One region of the Pantoea sp. y20 genome, then DNA from elsewhere that is predicted to be linked to it. Evidence: predicted binding sites of a transcription regulator. Region 1 holds the regulator's gene; the other holds the start of a gene.
What was found. The regulator ArgR, encoded in region 1, controls arginine synthesis, uptake and breakdown. The targets are predictions, from matches to a motif close to ANTGAATAAAAATACANT.
Positions count from the first base shown of each region.

Region 1 (9,078 bases):
GTGACGCGCGGCTTTGTCGAATTCCGTGAATTCCTTGGCGGTTGCCGTTTCCGCGACTGTAAGCACGATACCGATCCTGGCTGTGCCATTCGCGAAGCGGTAGAAGAGGGCAAGATTGATATCTCCCGCTTCGATAACTACCACCGAATTCTGGAAAGTATGGCGCAGGTAAAGACGCGTAAAAACTTTTCCTCCGACGCAGATTAAGCAGTACAACGGCACATTCGCCAACGCGCTGGGGCGCTGCTACAATCCGCCCCCTTTTTTGTTAACGACACGTAATTAAGCCAGGAGGCAACGGTGTTTGATCGTTTTAAACTCGGCCTGAATCATATTTTGCCTAAAAAAGGGCTCACCGAGCTCGCCGGTTGGGGTGCCAGCCGCCGTGGTGGCTGGCTCACTAAAGCGGTCATCGACCTATTTGTCTGGTACTACAAAGTGGATATGGCGGAAGCCAGCAAGCCACATACCGGCAGCTACCGCACCTTCAATGATTTCTTCGTGCGTCCGTTAAAAGAGGGCGCGCGTCCGATCGATACTGATGCCTCTTTACTGGCGCTGCCCGCCGATGGCGCGATCAGCCAGCTGGGCCGCATTGCCGGCGATCAGATCTTCCAGGCCAAAGGCCACACTTACAGCCTGCAGGCGCTGCTGGCCGGTAACGACGATCTGGCGGATCAGTTTCATGACGGCGAGTTTGTTACCACTTATCTCGCCCCGCGCGATTATCACCGCGTGCATATGCCGTGTAACGGCATCCTGCGCGAAATGATCTATGTGCCGGGCGATCTCTACTCCGTCAACCCGCTGACCGCACGTAACATTCCGAATCTGTTTGCGCGTAACGAGCGCGTGATCTGCGTATTCGATACCGATCATGGCCCGATGGTGCAGATCCTTGTCGGTGCCACCATTGTGGGTAGCATCGAAACCGTGTGGGCGGGCACCATTACGCCACCGCGCGAAGGTGTGATTAAACGCTGGCGCTATCCGTCTGCCGATCATGATGGTGCGGTGGTGCTGTTGAAAGGCCAGGAAATGGGTCGCTTCAAGTTGGGTTCAACGGTGATCAACCTGTTCGCGCCAAATCGCGTGAAGCTGGCAGAAAGCCTTGAAGCCGAAAGCAAAACCCGCCTCGGTCAGCCGCTGGCCATCGCCCTGCCTCAGCCTGGCGACAGCGTCTCACTTAGCAAATAACCCGGAATCTCTCCCGTGCGTGTTTTCCTCTCCTTGCTGCTGAGCCTTGTGCTCAGCAGTTCTGTATTTGCAGCCACCGTTCCGCAATCCAGCCAGCTAAAGCAGGAACTGGATGCGGCTAAATCGGCGAAAACCTCACCCGCGCAAACCGAGCAGGTGCAGGCGCTCGAATCGGCGATCAATTTCCTCAACGAGCGCGATGAGTCGCTGGAGCGCGCGAAGCAGTATCAGCAGGTGATTGATGATTTCCCGCGGCTGGCGCGCGAATTACGTCAGCAGATCGCCACGCTGACGGACAGCAGCAAGGCGGTGCGCAGCAATATGAGCAGCGCCGAGCTGGATCAGGAGCTGTTGCAGGTTAGCAGCCAGCTGCTGGAGGAAGGCCGTCAGGCGCAGCAGGAGCAGGATCGCGCGCGCGAGATCAGCGATTCACTGTCGCAGCTGCCGCAGCAGCAAACCGATGCACGCCGGGCGATGACCGAAAGCGATCGTCGCGCGCAGAGCGCTTCGACGGCGACTACGCCGCTGGCGCAGGCGCAGATTTACGCGCGTCAGGCGGAAAACGCCGCCAACAAAGCGCGCGTGGACGAGTTAGAGCTGGCGCAGCTTTCGGCGAATAACCGTCAGGAACTGGCGCGTATGCGCGCTGAGGTGCATCAGCGCAAAGCGACTCAACTGGATAACTATCTGCAGGCGCTGCGCAATCAGCTCAACAATCAGCGCCAGCGCGAAGCTGAACTGGCGCTTGAGCGCACCGAGCAGCTGGCGGAAAACAGCGGCGATCTGCCGAGTTCGATCAGCGATCAGTTCCGCGTTAACCGCGAACTCTCCGCAGACCTTAATCAACAAGCGCAGCGCATGGATTTAGTCGCTTCGCAGCAGCGTCTGGCCACCAATCAGACCTTGCAGGTGCGTCAGGCGCTGAGCACGTTGCGTGAGCAGTCGCAATGGCTGGGGGCGTCCAATCTGTTGGGCGAAGCCTTGCGTGCGCAGGTTGCCCGTCTGCCGGAGATGCCGAAATCTCAGCAGATCGACAGCGAAATGGGCCAGCTGCGGGTGCAGCGTCTGCATTATGAGGATCTGCTGGAGCGCCAGCAGGAACTGCGCAAAGCCAAACAGGATGACGGCACGCCGTTCAGCAGCGATCAGGTACGCATCCTCGAAGCGCAACTTAAAACCCAGCACGAACTGCTGAACTCACTGATTTCCGGTTGCGATACGCTGATTCTGGAAATCACCAAGCTCAAAGTTTCCAATACACAGTTGCAGGATGCCTTAGCCGAAATTAAAGATGCGACGCATCGCTATCTGTTCTGGACCGCTGACGTTAATACCATCGGCCTGAATTTCCCGGTGGAGATGGCGCAGGATCTCAAGCGTCTGTTGTCGCTGGATACCGCCGGCCAGCTCGGCAAAGCGCTGGCGATGATGTTTACCAATCGCGAAACCGTGTTACCGATTATTGGTGCGATTCTGCTGGTTGGCTTCAGCATCAGCTCACGTCGTCACTACAACGCCTTTATGGAGCGCTCCGCCAGCCGCGTCGGTAAAGTGACGCAGGACCGCTTCAGCCTGACGCTGCGCACGGTATTTTGGTCGATTCTGGTGGCGGTGCCGCTGCCGGTATTGTGGGCCGCGCTCGGTTACGGTTTACAGCATGCCTGGCCTTATCCATTCGCCGTGGCGATTGGCGATGGCATCACCGCCACGCTGCCGCTGCTGTGGGCCTTTATGATCAGCGCCGCGTTTGCACGTCCCGATGGCTTGTTTGTGGTGCATTTCCGTTGGCCGCAAGCGCGCGTGGCGCGTGCCATGCGCTATTACTCGCTGTCGGTGGGGCTGATTGTGCCGCTGATCATGCTGCTGATCGCCTTTGCCAATCTCGACGATCCGCAATTCTCCGGCACGCTGGGACGCGTGTGCTTCATCCTGATTTGTGGCGCGCTGAGTATCGTTACCGTTAGCCTGAAACGCGCCGGTATTCCGCTCTATCTGGATAAAGAGGGCAACGGCGATAACTTCGTAAACCGCATTTTGTGGAACCTGATGATTGCCCTGCCGCTGGTGGCTGCCCTCGCCTCCTGCATCGGTTATCTCGCCACCGCGCAGGCGCTGCTGGCGCGTCTGGAAACCTCGGTGGGCATCTGGTTCTTCCTGCTGGTGGTGTATCACATCATCCGCCGCTGGATGCTGATTCAGCGCCGCCGCATCGCCTTTGACCGTGCACGTCAGCGTCGTGCCGATATGCTGGCCAACCGCGCGCGCAGCGAAGAAGAGAAAGAGCAATCAACGCCAGCGAATGCCGACACCATCGAAATCGATGAGCCAAGCATTGATCTTGATGAGATCAGCGCACAGTCGCTGCGTCTGGTGCGTTCAATCCTGACGCTGATTGCGCTGGTTTCGGTGATTGTGCTGTGGTCAGAAATCCACTCGGCGTTTAGCTTCCTTGATAACATTCCGCTGTGGAATGCCAGCACCACCATTCAGGGTGTGGACAGCGTGCAGGCGATTACGCTGGGTGCGGTGTTGATTGCGATTCTGGTGCTGATCATCACCACGCAGCTGGTGCGTAACATGCCCGCGTTGCTGGAACTGGCGCTGTTGCAGCATCTCAGTTTGGCGCCGGGCACCGGTTACGCCATTACCACTTTGACCAAGTATGCTTTGATGCTGATTGGCGGCTTGATTGGCTTCTCAATGATGGGCATTGAGTGGTCGAAGCTGCAGTGGCTGGTTGCTGCGTTGGGTCTGGGTTTGGGCTTCGGGATGCAGGAGATTTTCGCTAACTTTATCTCCGGCCTGATTATCCTGTTTGAGAAACCGATCCGTATTGGCGATACCGTGACCATTCGCGACCTGACTGGCAGCATTACGCGCATCAACACGCGTGCCACCACCATCACCGATTGGGACCGCAAAGAGATCATCGTGCCGAATAAGGCTTTCATTACTGAGCAGTTCGTGAACTGGTCGCTGTCGGATTCAGTGACGCGTGTGGTGCTGACGATTCCAGCGCCCGCCAGAGTCAACAGTGATGAAGTGACCAACATTCTTAAGCAAGCGGCCGATCGCTGCACCTACGTGCTCGATATGCCGGCGCCGGATGTGTTCCTGGTCGATCTGCAGCAAGGTATTCAGCTGTTTGAACTGCGCGTGCATGCGGCGGAGATGGGGCATCGCATGCCGCTGCGCCATGAACTGCATCAGCTGATTCTGCGCGGCTTTGAGGAGCACGGCATTGAGATGCCGTTCCCACCATTCCAGGTACGCATGGAGACGTTAGGAAAGCAAAACCCCGCGACTAACGGTGCGCCCGCCAATAAGACCTTCAAATCTGGCGGATTATAAAAACAAAACGCCCGGCAGATGCCGGGCGTTTTTTATTGCCGCTCGGAGTTTATCACTTCACAAACTCTTCGCCCTGCGCGATATCTTTCTTCAGCGTTTCCAGCATGCCGTTTAGCGCCTGCTGTTCAAAGGCACTCAGCGTGCCCAGCGGACGGCGTTCAACGATACCGTTTTTGCCCAGCAGCAGCGGCTGCGAGAAGAAGCGGGCATATTCGCCATCGCCTTCCACATACGCGCACTCCACCACGTTGGCTTCGCCTTGCAGGGCACGAATCAATGACAGGCCAAAACGGGCCGCTGCCTGTCCCATCGACAGCGTCGCCGATCCGCCACCGGCTTTGGCTTCCACCACTTCGGTGCCCGCGTTCTGGATACGTTTGGTGAGATCCGCCACTTCCTGCTCGCTGAAGCTCACGCCTTTCACCTGCGACAGCAGCGGCAGAATCGTTACGCCGGAATGCCCGCCCACCACCGGCACTTCAATCTCGTTAGGCTGCTTGCCTTTTAGCGCCGCGACAAAGGTATTGGCACGGATGATATCGAGGGTGGAAACGCCAAACAGGCGATTCTTGTCATACACGCCGGCTTTTTTCAGCACTTCGGCCGCAATCGCCACCGTCGTATTCACCGGATTGGTGATGACGCCAATCAGCGCTTTTGGCGCGGTACTGGCAACCTGCTCGATCAGGTTACGCACGATACCGGCGTTGACGTTAAACAGGTCGGCGCGATCCATGCCCGGCTTACGTGCCACACCCGCGGAGATCAGCACCACATCAGCACCATGCAGCGCAGGCGTAGCATCTTCACCGCTAAACCCTTCCACGGTGACTGCCGTTGGGATATGACTGAGATCGACCGCCACACCGGGCGTTACCGGGGCGATATCGTAAAGTGAGAGAGCTGAGCCTGCGGGTAATTGCGTTTTGAGCAGCAGTGCGAGCGCCTGGCCAATACCACCAGCGGCACCGAGAACGGCAACTTTCATCCTGAACTCCTTATTAAGGTGGGGCAGAGATATGCCGAAAATCCATCAGGTTACGAGTTTAATCAACTTCTCAGGCGATAGCGACTAAACCTGTCGCGCACTAAACACTACGCCGCAATCGGCTCCCGAGACATCTCCACTTCAGAAGTCGCCTGAATGATTCATTCGCAGCCAGAAGACAATGGACGGCAATGATCATCGATATTGTTGTTACCACTTCAATAATATAACAACTTTGCAACCTTCGCTTTGCGCGTCCACCCGCGATTTTGGTGCAACATCATATTCTGTTATGATGCCCGCCCCGCAGGTCATTACCGCGATTCTCTTACCAGACTTATTGCATAAAAATTCATCTAAATGCATAATAATTTATCTGCCGTGGGCCTGTTGCCCTCTGCAACCCCTTTTTAATTGGTAGCTTATGCGAAACCCATCGAAACAAGACGACTTGATTAAGGCGTTTAAAGCCTTATTGAAGGAAGAGAAATTCAGCTCCCAGGGCGAAATCGTGCAGGCGCTGCAGGAAGACGGCTTCGAGAATATTAATCAGTCCAAAGTTTCTCGCATGCTGACCAAGTTTGGCGCGGTGCGCACGCGCAACGCCAAGATGGAGATGGTTTACTGCCTGCCTGCTGAACTCGGCGTGCCCACCACCACCAGCCCGCTGAAAAATCTGGTGCTGGATATCGATTACAACGATGCGTTAGTGGTGATTCACACCAGTCCGGGCGCGGCGCAGCTGATTGCGCGCCTGCTGGATTCGCTGGGCAAAGCGGAAGGCATTCTCGGCACCATTGCCGGTGATGACACCATCTTTATTACCCCCGCGCGCACCTTCTCGGTAAAACAGCTGTACGACGCGATACTGGTTTTATTCGAACAAGAGCTATAAAACCCTGCTGCATACCGGCAGTTCCTCTGCCGGTAATCTTGCCCTTTGCGCTTCATTCGTAACCATTCTGTTACAAATCCCTTTGTAAATAATAAGTTATCCATATGCCTGGCGGTTCTTTTCAGCCGCTATTATTGGTACGACCTTTGTGCCTATTTAACCTTATGCGCTATTTTACGCTGCTTTACACATTGTGCTCAGTGTCTTTCCCTTCTCTATCTTTATCAGCCAACGAGATCAACCACGATCTTTCGCACTAAAAGATAATTTGATGTAGATCATTGTTTTTACGGTGAAATAACCACCTATGGTTAAGATCCAGGCGTTTTTTATAACTTCAGGTTCTAAAAAAGTGCCATAAGGATAAAGAATTACAACCAAACATTATTAGCTCGGTATTAATTTCATGGGTGATTAGATCTATACTTGTTTTCGTGATGCAAATCACACGAAAGAAAAAGATAAAAATAGACGACGAGGAAAAATACCATGAACGTTAAAACTACTATCGCGACTTTAAGTGTTCTCTCTGCCCTGTCATTTGGTGCTTTTGCAGCAGATTCTATTAATGCTGAACAGGCTGCGAATCTGCAACCTGCGGGCACCATCAGCGTCAGCGGCGTGGGCGGTTCTCCAATGGATATCCGTCAGCAGTTAAACGATAAAGCCGACCAGCAAGGTGCGAAAGCCTATCGCGTGGTTGAGGCGAATACCGGTGACAGCTACCACGCAACCGCTGAGCTGTACAAATAAGTTATTGGCTTGAAAAGCAATGTGAACGGCGACCCGTTTGAGACGCTCTTGCCTCTCAGGTTGCCGGCCCCCATTTCAGGAGAGTGAATCATGAAAAGTAAATTAGCTATCGCAGTACTGGGCCTGGCTTCTGTTCTTTCTTTTGGCGCGAGTGCCGCCAGCCTGGTTTCAAACCAACAAGCTGAACAGCTGCAATCTCTGAACCAAACCATCAGCGTGAGCGGTGTTAACGGCGACCAGACCAACGTGCGTCAGGAACTGTCACAGAAAGCCGATGCGCAGGGTGCCAGCCATTACCGCATCATCGAAAGCAACCGTGGCGATACTTTCCACGTAACTGCTGAACTGTACAAATAATCACTAATTGAACGTCCGGTGCCTTGATGGCGCCAGGCAATAGATCGACGACCCGCCACCCCTTTTCTGCCGCAGGTTGTTGATTAAACGAGGAGAAAATTATGAAAATCAAAACAACCATCGCAACTGCTACCCTGCTTTCCCTGTTCGCCTTTGGTGCTTCTGCAGCACAACTGGTCACCGAACAACAGGCGCAGAATCTGCAACCTACCGGCAGCACCATTTCAATCAGCGGAACCGGCGGTTCGCCAATGGACTATCGTGCCGAGCTTTCTCAGAAAGCGGATGAGCAAGGTGCCAGCGCTTACAAAGTGATTGAAGCGAAAACCGGCGACAGCTACCACGTGACAGCTGAGCTGTATAAGTAATTCCTCGTCAATTAAGACGAACCCTTTGGCCCCGCTCGCCGGGGCCCTTTTTACTTTATATTGAAGCGGAGCTGGCCTTCCAGCTCCTCTTCTGCTTCATCAAATAGCAGGATCAATGCGCCATACCGGCGTTTCTGCCCTTTCCCCAGATTTACAAATTCAATCTCCAGCGGCAACGGCAGTTGCTCACCTATAATCGCATCCCAAAGATCGTCAAGATCGTTGATGGCGAGATCGGCTAACGCAAAACGATCGCTAAACTGTCGATAAAAATGGGCTTGATCGACAATCTCGTCGAAATCGAAACGCTCGGTTCTCATCATGACGCCCTCTTGGTTGTTGCGGCTAGCTGAGCCCGCCGAGGTGCAACGCTTTAACTTCCAGATACTCTTCCATCCCCAACACCGATCCTTCGCGTCCCAGTCCAGACTCTTTCACGCCGCCAAACGGTGCCAGCTCAGTGGATACCGCGCATTCGTTAATGCCGATCATGCCCGCTTCCAGCGCCGCTGAGACGCGGAATACCCGCTGCAGATTCTGCGTGTAGAAGTAAGCCGCCAGGCCGAATTCGGTATTGTTGGCACGCGCAATCACCTCGGCTTCATCGTCAAAGCGGAAGCAAGCCGCAACCGGACCAAACGTCTCTTCCTGCGCCAGCTTCATCTCTTCATGCGCTTCGCCAATCACCGTTGGTTGCCAGAAGTTGCCGCCAAGAGGATGACGTTCGCCGCCGACCAGCAATTTGCCGCCTTTACTCAATGCATCTTTGACGTGCTCTTCCACTTTCTCCAGCGCGGACGGCTCAATCAGCGGGCCAACGATCACCCCTTCTTCCACGCCATTTCCGACTTTTAGTTTGCCCACCGCATCGGCCAGTTGATTAACGAAGCGATCGTACACCGCGTTGTGCACATAGAAGCGGTTGACGCTGACGCACACCTGCCCGGCGTTGCGGAATTTGTTGGCAATCGCGCCCTGCACCGCCGCATCAATATCGGCATCATCAAACACGATGTAAGGCGCGTTGCCGCCTAACTCCATCGAGACCTTTTTCATGGTTTCAGCCGCATTACGCATCAGCGTTTTGCCCACCGCGGTGGAACCGGTAAAGGAGATTTTGCGCACCGCCTTGCTGGCCATGATCGCGTCGCTGATGGCATGCGTATCGC
Region 1 covers NZ_CM142816.1:3,710,563-3,719,640, forward strand. The annotation lists gene rsgA (small ribosomal subunit biogenesis GTPase RsgA) at 1-207, shown strand, start outside; gene asd (archaetidylserine decarboxylase) at 301-1,197, shown strand; gene mscM (miniconductance mechanosensitive channel MscM) at 1,213-4,548, shown strand; gene mdh (malate dehydrogenase) at 4,601-5,536, opposite strand; gene argR (transcriptional regulator ArgR) at 5,961-6,431, shown strand; gene yhcN (peroxide/acid stress response protein YhcN) at 6,921-7,184, shown strand; gene ACYAC5_RS17185 (YdgH/BhsA/McbA-like domain containing protein) at 7,275-7,541, shown strand; gene yhcN (peroxide/acid stress response protein YhcN) at 7,643-7,909, shown strand; gene ACYAC5_RS17195 (barstar family protein) at 7,960-8,229, opposite strand; gene ACYAC5_RS17200 (NAD-dependent succinate-semialdehyde dehydrogenase) at 8,255-9,078, opposite strand, start outside.

Region 2 (9,078 bases), 300 kb from region 1:
CCCTGCGCAATCAGCTGCTCCGCTTTCGCGGCGGTCATCTCTTCGATGCGCTGACCTTTGCCGTCGAGAATACCGCTGACATCAGACAACAGCACCAAATCGGCACCGATGGTCGCAGCCAGTGCGGTGGCGGCCTGGTCGGCGTTGACGTTCATCAACTCGCCGCCGTCGGTGATGCCAATCGAGCTGATCACCGGCATGTAGCCCGCCGCCAGCAGCGTGTTCACCAGCGCCGGATTGCCCGGCGTCGCGTTGCCAACGTGTCCCAGCTCTTCATCGAACTGCGCCACGTTGACCAGACTGGCATCGCCGAGGCACAAACCCACCGCGCCGATGCCATATTTCTTCGCCCACGCCAGCAGCGTTTTATTGGCGGTACCGGCTAACGCACCGGTAATAATGTCAATCTGATCGGCTGGCGTCACGCGCAAACCGTTCTTCTTTTTCACCGGCAGCGCGAGCTTCTTCATCAGCTCGTCCACCACGCAACCGCCGCCGTGCACAATGATCAGCGGACGCTGATGTTCATTGCGGTACGCCAGCAGGGCATCAAACAGACGAGCCAGCGCTTCTTCGCTATCCAGCAGCACGCCACCCAGTTTAATGATCAATGGATTCATTGCGTTATCCGTTCGTTAAATCAGAGACAGCGTTTCGGGGAAGCCGAAACGAATGTTTAAACACTGAACCGCCTGCGATGAGGCGCCTTTCAGCAGGTTATCTTCGGCAGCCACCACAATCAGGTGCTCGCCTTGCATGGCGAAGCCGATGTCGCAGAACGGCAAACCGACCACCGCTTTCAGCGCTGGGACGCCTTTGTCATAGACGCGCACCAGCGGTTTATCGTGGTAGGCGCTATGGAAGGCATCCGCCACATCCTGCTGCGTCACGCCCGCTTTCAGGCGGCAAGTGGTGGTCGATAAAATCCCGCGTGGGAAGCTGCCCAGATGTGGCGTGAAGATCACCGGCGTACCGAGATGCGCCACAATTTCCGGGTGATGACGATGATTAAACAAACCGTACGGCTGCAAGCTCACTTCACAGAAGCTGGTGCCAACGTTGGCTTTGCGCCCTGCGCCGCTCACGCCGCTGGTGGCGTTAATCACCGGCCACTGTGCATCGTTAAGCAGACCCGCTGCGATCAGCGGTTTCAGCGAAAGCTGGGCTGCGGTTGGGTAGCAACCCGGCACCGCAACCAGCTCTGCGTCTTTGATTTTGTCGTGCTGCCATTCGGCCAGGCCGTAAACCGCCTTGTCCAGCCAATCCTGATGCTGATGGCTGAAGCCGTAATATTGGGTATAGAACGCATCGTCGTTTACGCGGAACGCGCCGGAGAGATCGAACACCACGCAACCGGCTTTGAGGAATTCAGGTGCCAGATCGTGGCTGACTTCGTGAGCCGTGGCGAGGAACACCACGTCCACTTTGTCGGCCCATTCAGCGGCATCGCTCAGCGGCTGCAGCGGCAAATCGACAATGCCTTTGAGCTGTGGATGCAAATCCGACAATAACTTTCCAGCATCCGGGCTTTGCGCTGAAACCGCCAAAGCGGTTATGTTCATATGCGGATGGCGATTCAGGTAGGTGGCAAGCTCTACGCCAGCGTAACCACTGGCACCAACGATCAGCGTATTCAACATCAGGCTGTATACCTTATTACAGTCACACGTATCGGGTCGCGGCCTTGCCCCGTTGCCCAGAATGCCGTTTGCGGAAGATTTGATGCTTCACATGCAAGCGACGTTATTGTATTTTTATTCACTATTAATGCATGAATATTGATACATCCTAACCCAAGGACCGTCAACAGTGAAGACAAAATTACCACCTTTTATCGAACTCTACCGCCAGTTGATTGCCACGCCATCAATCAGCGCAACCGACAGCGCACTGGATCAGAGTAATGAAACTTTAATCAATTTGCTGGCCGGCTGGTTCCGCGATATTGGCTTCAGTGTTGAAGTGCAGCCGGTGCCTGGCACGCGGCATAAATTCAACATGCTGGCGCGCAGCGGATTGGGCGCAGGCGGCTTGTTATTGGCGGGTCATACCGACACCGTGCCTTACGATGACGGCCGCTGGACGCGCGATCCTTTCACGCTGACCGAACACGACAACAAGCTGTACGGCCTCGGCACCGCCGACATGAAAGGCTTCTTCGCCTTTATTCTGGATGCGCTGCGTGACGTTGACGTGACCAAACTCAGCAAGCCGCTCTACGTCCTCGCCACCGCCGACGAAGAGACCACCATGGCGGGCGCGAAGTATTTCTCTGAATCCACCCAATTGCGTCCGGATTGCGCCATCATCGGCGAGCCCACCTCACTTAAGCCGGTGCGCGCGCATAAAGGTCATCTGTCGAATGTGATTCGTATTCAGGGGCAATCAGGCCACTCCAGCGATCCGTCACGCGGCGTTAACGCCATTGAACTGATGCATGAATCCATTACCCAGCTGATGCAGCTGCGTAACACGCTGAAAGAGCGTTACAACCACGATGGTTTTGCCATTCCTTATCCAACCATGAACTTTGGTCATATTCACGGTGGCGACGCCGCCAACCGCATCTGCGCCTGCTGTGAATTGCACATGGATATTCGTCCGCTGCCGGGCTTAACCCTGAGCGATTTGGATGGTCTGCTAAATGACGCGCTGGCGCCGGTAAGTGCGCGCTGGCCGGGACGTCTTACCGTGGGCGAGCTGCATCCGCCGATTCCAGGCTACGAATGTCCGGCCGATCATGAGCTGGTGCAAGTGGTGGAGAAGCTGCTGGGCGTGCCAACCGAAGTGGTGAACTATTGCACTGAAGCGCCTTTTATCCAGCAGTTGTGCCCAACGCTGGTATTAGGCCCGGGATCTATCAATCAAGCCCATCAACCTGATGAGTTTATTGATACCGCATTTATCAAGCCGACTCATGCGCTTATCACCCAAGTCGTACAGCATTTTTGTCATTGATGAACAACAAATGGGGCATTTCACTGTTAAATCAGCAAATTGCCCCGTCATTGTTCGGGATTTGATAATAAGAATAACTTATCTTGCTTCGCTGCAAGCAAATTCTTTGAATTTCCGCCATTTAGCAGCACATTTACGTAGATTTAAGGCAATTGACGCGCAGGAAGATACGTGGCTAGATAAAAGACGATGTTATGCCCGTTGGGCGTAAGAGTATTAAAAAAGACGATAAGGGTGTCAGGGTCCAATGAACGAACAATATTCCGCAATGCGAAGTAATGTCAGTATGCTCGGCAAACTGCTCGGGGATACGATTAAGGATGCACTAGGAGAGAACATCCTCGACCAGGTGGAGACCATCCGTAAACTCTCTAAGTCATCCCGTGCGGGAAATGACACTCATCGTCAGGAACTGCTGACCACGCTGCAAAATCTGTCGAACGACGAGCTGCTGCCGGTGGCGCGTGCGTTTAGCCAGTTTCTTAATCTCACCAACGTCGCTGAACAGTATCAAACCATTTCGCGTAGCGGCGATGGCGCGAACCATCCTGAACTGCTGAAAAAGACTTTCGAACGTCTGAAACAGCAAGGCGATATCAGCGAAGCGGCGATCCGCCAGTCGATTGAAGAGCTGTCGCTGGAGCTGGTGCTGACTGCACACCCCACCGAAATTACCCGCCGCACGCTGATCCATATGCTGGGCGAAGTGAACAGCTGTTTGCAGCAACTCGATCATAGCGATATCTCTGACTACGAACGCACCCAGGTGATGCGCCGTCTGCGCCAGCTGGTGGCACAAGCGTGGCACACCGACGAAATCCGCAAATACCGTCCAACGCCGATCGATGAAGCCAAATGGGGCTTTGCCGTGGTCGAAAACAGCCTGTGGCAAGGCGTGCCAGCCTTCCTGCGTGAGCTGAATGAGCAAGTGGAAGAGGCCTTTGGTATTAAGCTGCCGGTCGATTTCGTGCCGATTAAATTTACCTCGTGGATGGGCGGCGACCGTGACGGCAACCCGAACGTCACCGCACCGATTACCCGCCACGCGATGCAGCTGAGCCGCTGGAAGGCCGCGGACCTGTTCCTGCGCGATATCGGCGTGCTGATTTCCGAGCTGTCGATGTCCGAATGCAGCGACGAAGTGCGCGAGCTGTGCGGCGATGCGGAAGCGCTGGAGCCGTACCGCATGGTGCTGAAGCGCCTTCGCGGCCAGCTGATGACCACGCAGGCTTACCTTGGCCGTCGTCTGAAAGGCGAGCGCCTGCCGCGTCCGGCCGATTTGCTGGTCTCTAACGATCAGCTGTGGGATCCGCTGTTCGCTATCTATCAATCTCTGCAGCAGTGCGGCATGGGCATCATCGCCAATGGTCAGCTGCTGGACACGCTGCGCCGCGTGAAGTGTTTCGGCGTGCCGCTGGTGCGCATTGATATCCGTCAGGAGAGCACTCGCCATACCCAGGCGATTGCCGAAGTAACGCGTTATCTCGGCCTCGGTGATTACGAAAGCTGGTCAGAAGCGGATAAACAAGCCTTCCTGATTCGCGAACTGAATTCCAAGCGTCCGCTGTTGCCGCATCAGTGGGAACCGGGCGATGAGACGCGCGAAGTGCTGGATACCTGCAAAGTGGTGGCCGAAGCGCCGCAGGGTTCAATTGCTTCCTACGTGATCTCCATGGCGAAAACGCCGTCGGACGTGCTGGCCGTGCATCTGCTGCTGAAAGAAGCCGGCATTCCTTACGCCATGCCGGTTGCGCCGCTGTTCGAAACCCTTGATGACCTGAACAACGCCAACGATGTGATGACGCAGTTGCTGAACATCGACTGGTATCGCGGCTTTATCAATGGCAAACAGATGGTGATGATTGGCTATTCCGACTCGGCGAAAGATGCCGGCGTGATGGCCGCCAGCTGGGCGCAATATCAGGCGCAGGACGCACTGATCAAAACCTGTGAAAGCGCGGGCATCACGCTGACGCTGTTCCACGGACGCGGCGGCTCAATCGGTCGTGGCGGCGCGCCAGCCCATGCGGCGCTGTTGTCACAACCGCCGGGCAGCCTGAAAGGTGGCCTGCGCGTGACCGAACAGGGCGAGATGATTCGCTTCAAATACGGTTTGCCCGAAGTCACTATCGCCAGCCTGTCGCTGTATACCGGTGCGATTCTGGAAGCCAACCTGCTGCCACCGCCGGAACCCAAGCGCGAATGGCAGGAGATCATGAATGGTCTGTCGGCGCACTCCTGCACGATGTATCGCGGCTATGTGCGTGAGAATCCGGACTTCGTGCCCTATTTCCGCTCAGCCACGCCAGAGCAGGAGCTGGGCAAATTGCCGCTGGGTTCACGTCCGGCTAAACGTCGCCCAACCGGCGGTGTGGAATCGCTGCGTGCCATTCCGTGGATCTTCGCCTGGACGCAGAACCGCCTGATGCTGCCAGCCTGGCTGGGCGCGGGTGCCGCGTTGCAGAAAGCGATGGATGAAGGTCATCAGGATGAGCTGGAGAACATGTGCCGCGAGTGGCCATTCTTCGCCACACGTCTTGGCATGCTGGAGATGGTGTTCTCGAAAGCCGATTTGTGGCTGGCGGAGTACTACGATCAGCGTCTGGTGGATAAATCACTGTGGTCGCTCGGCAAGCAGCTGCGCGATCAGCTGGATGCGGATATCAAAGCGGTGTTGACCATCGCTAACGATGCCCATCTGATGGCTGACCAACCGTGGATTGCTGAGTCCATCGCGCTGCGTAACGTTTATACCGATCCACTGAACGTGTTGCAGGCTGAACTGCTGCATCGTTCACGTGCGCAGGAAGAGCGCGGTGATGAGCCAGATGCGCGTGTAGAACAAGCGCTGATGGTGACGATCGCGGGTGTTGCAGCGGGTATGCGTAATACCGGTTAATTTTTCCCCTCACCCTAACCCTCTCCCGCTGGCGGGAGAGGGAACCAATCAAGCACAGGTGTTTCAACATTGCTCCACCTAACCCTTCCCTCGCCCGCTGGCGGGAGAGGGACAGGGTGAGGGCATTAACCTCCCATCGCCGGACGCACACCCAGCGTGTGGCAAATGGCGTAACTCAACTCGGCGCGGTTCAGCGTATAGAAATGAAAATCCTTCACCCCTTCCCGCGACAGGATTTTCACCATGTCCATGGCGACGCTGGCACCGACCATTTTGCGCGTCTCCGGATCGTTATCCAGACCTTCAAACATTGCACTCATCCATCCCGGCACCCGCACATTGGTCATGGTGGCGAAGCGTTGTAGCTGTTTAAAGTTAGAGACCGGCAAAATACCCGGCACGATCTCCACGTCGATACCGGTTGCGACACAGCGATCGCGGAAGCGCAGGTAGCTTTCAACATCGAAGAAGAACTGCGTGATGGCGCGGTTAGCACCGGCATCAATTTTGCGTTTCAGGTTAATCAAATCGGCCTGCGCGCTTTTCGCTTCGGGATGCACTTCCGGATAGGCCGCCACCGAGATGTCAAAATCGCCAACGTCTTTCAGCAGCGCCACCAAATCCGAACCGTACATCTCCGGCTTGCCGCTGCCTGGCGGTAAATCACCGCGCAGTGCCACGATATGACGAATGCCGCTATCCCAGTAATCACGCGCGATGCCGCGCAACTCATCACGCGTAGCATCGATACAGGTCAGATGCGGTGCGGCTTCCAGACCAGTACGATCTTTGATGCCTTTGATGATGCTATGTGTACGATCGCGCTCGCCCGAGTTGGCACCGTAGGTGACGGAGACGAATTTCGGCTTCAGGCTGCTCAGTCGATCGATTGAGCTCCACAGGGTTTCTTCCATTTCGCTGGTACGTGGCGGGAAAAATTCGAAAGAGACATTAATTTGCCCGTTCAGCTCAGCCAGGCTCTGGTTCAACGCTTCGCGTTGATTGGCGTGAAAGAAACTCATCCTAATTACCTCGTCATCACACATCGATTATTTTGCGGCCTTCGAACATCCATACGTTTAGACGTCCAGATGCACAAAATGAACGATTCCCACGTTAGCGTCAACTGAAAATTAATGAACAGGCGTGACAAATCTTCACTCAAGGTGAAAGCGTTTCATGATGCGCGGGGGAAGGTGAAGATTGCAGACGGACGATGCCGTCTGCAGAGTGAGGCAGATTACAGCAGCTGTGCGAGGCGATTGATATCCGATTGCAACGCACCCGCCGTAACATCACGGCCTGCGCCCGGTCCGCGAATCACCAGCGGATTATCGCGATACCAGCGGCTTTCGATGGCAAACACGTTATCGCACGGCAGCAACGCGGCCAGCGGATGCTCTGGGCGCACCGCTTCCACGCCGACGCGCGCTTTGCCATTAGCATCGAAACGCGCCACGTAACGCAGCACTAAGCCCATCTCTTGCGCGGCTTCCAGACGCTGCAGCATCTGATCATTCAGCTCGTCGGCGTTTTCGAAGAAGTGATCAATCGACTCACCGTCGCAAATTGCCGGCACCAGCGACTCGACACGCACTTGATCCGGCTCGATGTCGTAGCCCGCTTCACGCGCCAGAATCACCAGCTTGCGCATTACGTCCTGCCCAGACAAATCCACGCGCGGGTCTGGTTCGGTCAGGCCTTGCTGCCACGCCTGATCAACCAGCTCGCTAAACGGCACCGTGCCATCAAATTGCAGGAACAGCCACGACAGCGTGCCGGAGAAGATGCCGCTGATCGCCAGAATGCTATCGCCGCTTTCGCGTAAATCGCGCACCGTGTGATTGACCGGCAAACCGGCACCGACGGTGGCGTTATACAGCCAGTGACGACCGGTTTTGGCGAAAGCATCGCGCACCTGACGCCAGCTCTGACCGCTCGACGCACCGGCAACTTTGTTGGCGCTGATAACGTGGAAGCCGTGACTGGCGAAATCATGATACTGCTGCGCCAGCTGCTCGCTGGCGGTGACGTCCAGCACCACTAAATCATCGAACGGGTGCGCACGCATCCACAGGAACAGCGACTCTTCATCGCGCTCGACCGCTTCATCATCAAAGAACGCCAATGCGCGGCTGGCTTCCAGACCGTCGTAGCTCAGCAAACTGCGGCTGCTGTCTGCCACGCCCGCCAGCACATATTCAAATCCTGTACGTGCCGACAGCGTTTCCTGCTCGCGGGCAAACAGCTCCAGCCAGCGTGAACCGATGTTGCCTTTGCCGAACAAGATCAGGCCGATGCGTTTTTCTGCGCGGAACAGCGACTGATGCAGTCCCTGAATCAGGTGCTGCGTCGGGCCGACGCGCAGTACCGCCACGATGCTGATGTGATCTTCCGATTGCCAGACAAACTCCACCGGCTGATCTTTGATCTGCTGCCAGAAGCGGTGGCTGTGCAGCGGATTACGCGTCACGCCCGCGCCCACCAGCGCCACCAGCGCCAAGCCGTCGCGCAGCTGCAGATGGCCCGGCAGTGCGGCGTCCTGCAACAGGTTGAAGGCGCTATTCACCACTTCCGAGGTGTAACACAGCTGCAGCAGGCGGCGATCGGGATGCACGCCGATCGCCAGCGGACGCAGCTGCGCGCGCTTCAGCAGCAGATCGATCTCTTTCTGCTGGGTTTTGAAATCGTGATTGTCGGGAATTTGAATCTCCACCAGACACACATCATCGTGGCTGGTGACGATACGCGCGCCGGTGCCGGAGGCCAGCACGCGCTCAATGCGCGTCGAGCCCTGCTCCGGTTGATAGCTGCAACGCAGCTGCAAGTCGATGTCGCTGTTGGAAACCGGCTGCAAGGTGCGGGTGTGCAGCACCGGCGCCGCCAGACGCGCCAGCTCGCTGGCTTCATCAAGACGCAGCAGCGGCAGCAGGCACGCATCAGAGACTTTACGCGGATCGGCGCTGTAAACGCCCGCCACATCGCTCCAGATGGTCACGCGCCCCACGCCCGCCAGCGCACCAATCTGCGTTGCCGAGTAGTCCGAGCCGTTACGCCCAAGCAGCACGGTTTCACCCGCTTCGCTGCGGCTGATAAATCCGGTCACCACCAAACGCTTATGCGGATGCTGTGTTAACAGCTCCTGCAGCAGCGGCCAGGATTTGCCTTCATCAACCTGCGGCTGCGCGGCACGTTCAGCACGCAAGAAGTCACGCGCATCC
Region 2 covers NZ_CM142816.1:4,011,276-4,020,353, forward strand. The annotation lists gene argB (acetylglutamate kinase) at 1-620, opposite strand, end outside; gene argC (N-acetyl-gamma-glutamyl-phosphate reductase) at 636-1,640, opposite strand; gene argE (acetylornithine deacetylase) at 1,810-2,958, shown strand; gene ppc (phosphoenolpyruvate carboxylase) at 3,206-5,857, shown strand; gene metF (methylenetetrahydrofolate reductase) at 5,983-6,879, opposite strand; gene ACYAC5_RS18705 (bifunctional aspartate kinase/homoserine dehydrogenase II) at 7,098-9,078, opposite strand, start outside.
Region 2: argC (N-acetyl-gamma-glutamyl-phosphate reductase) is a predicted target of ArgR. The motif match lies at 1,746-1,763, and genes of this name have one in related genera.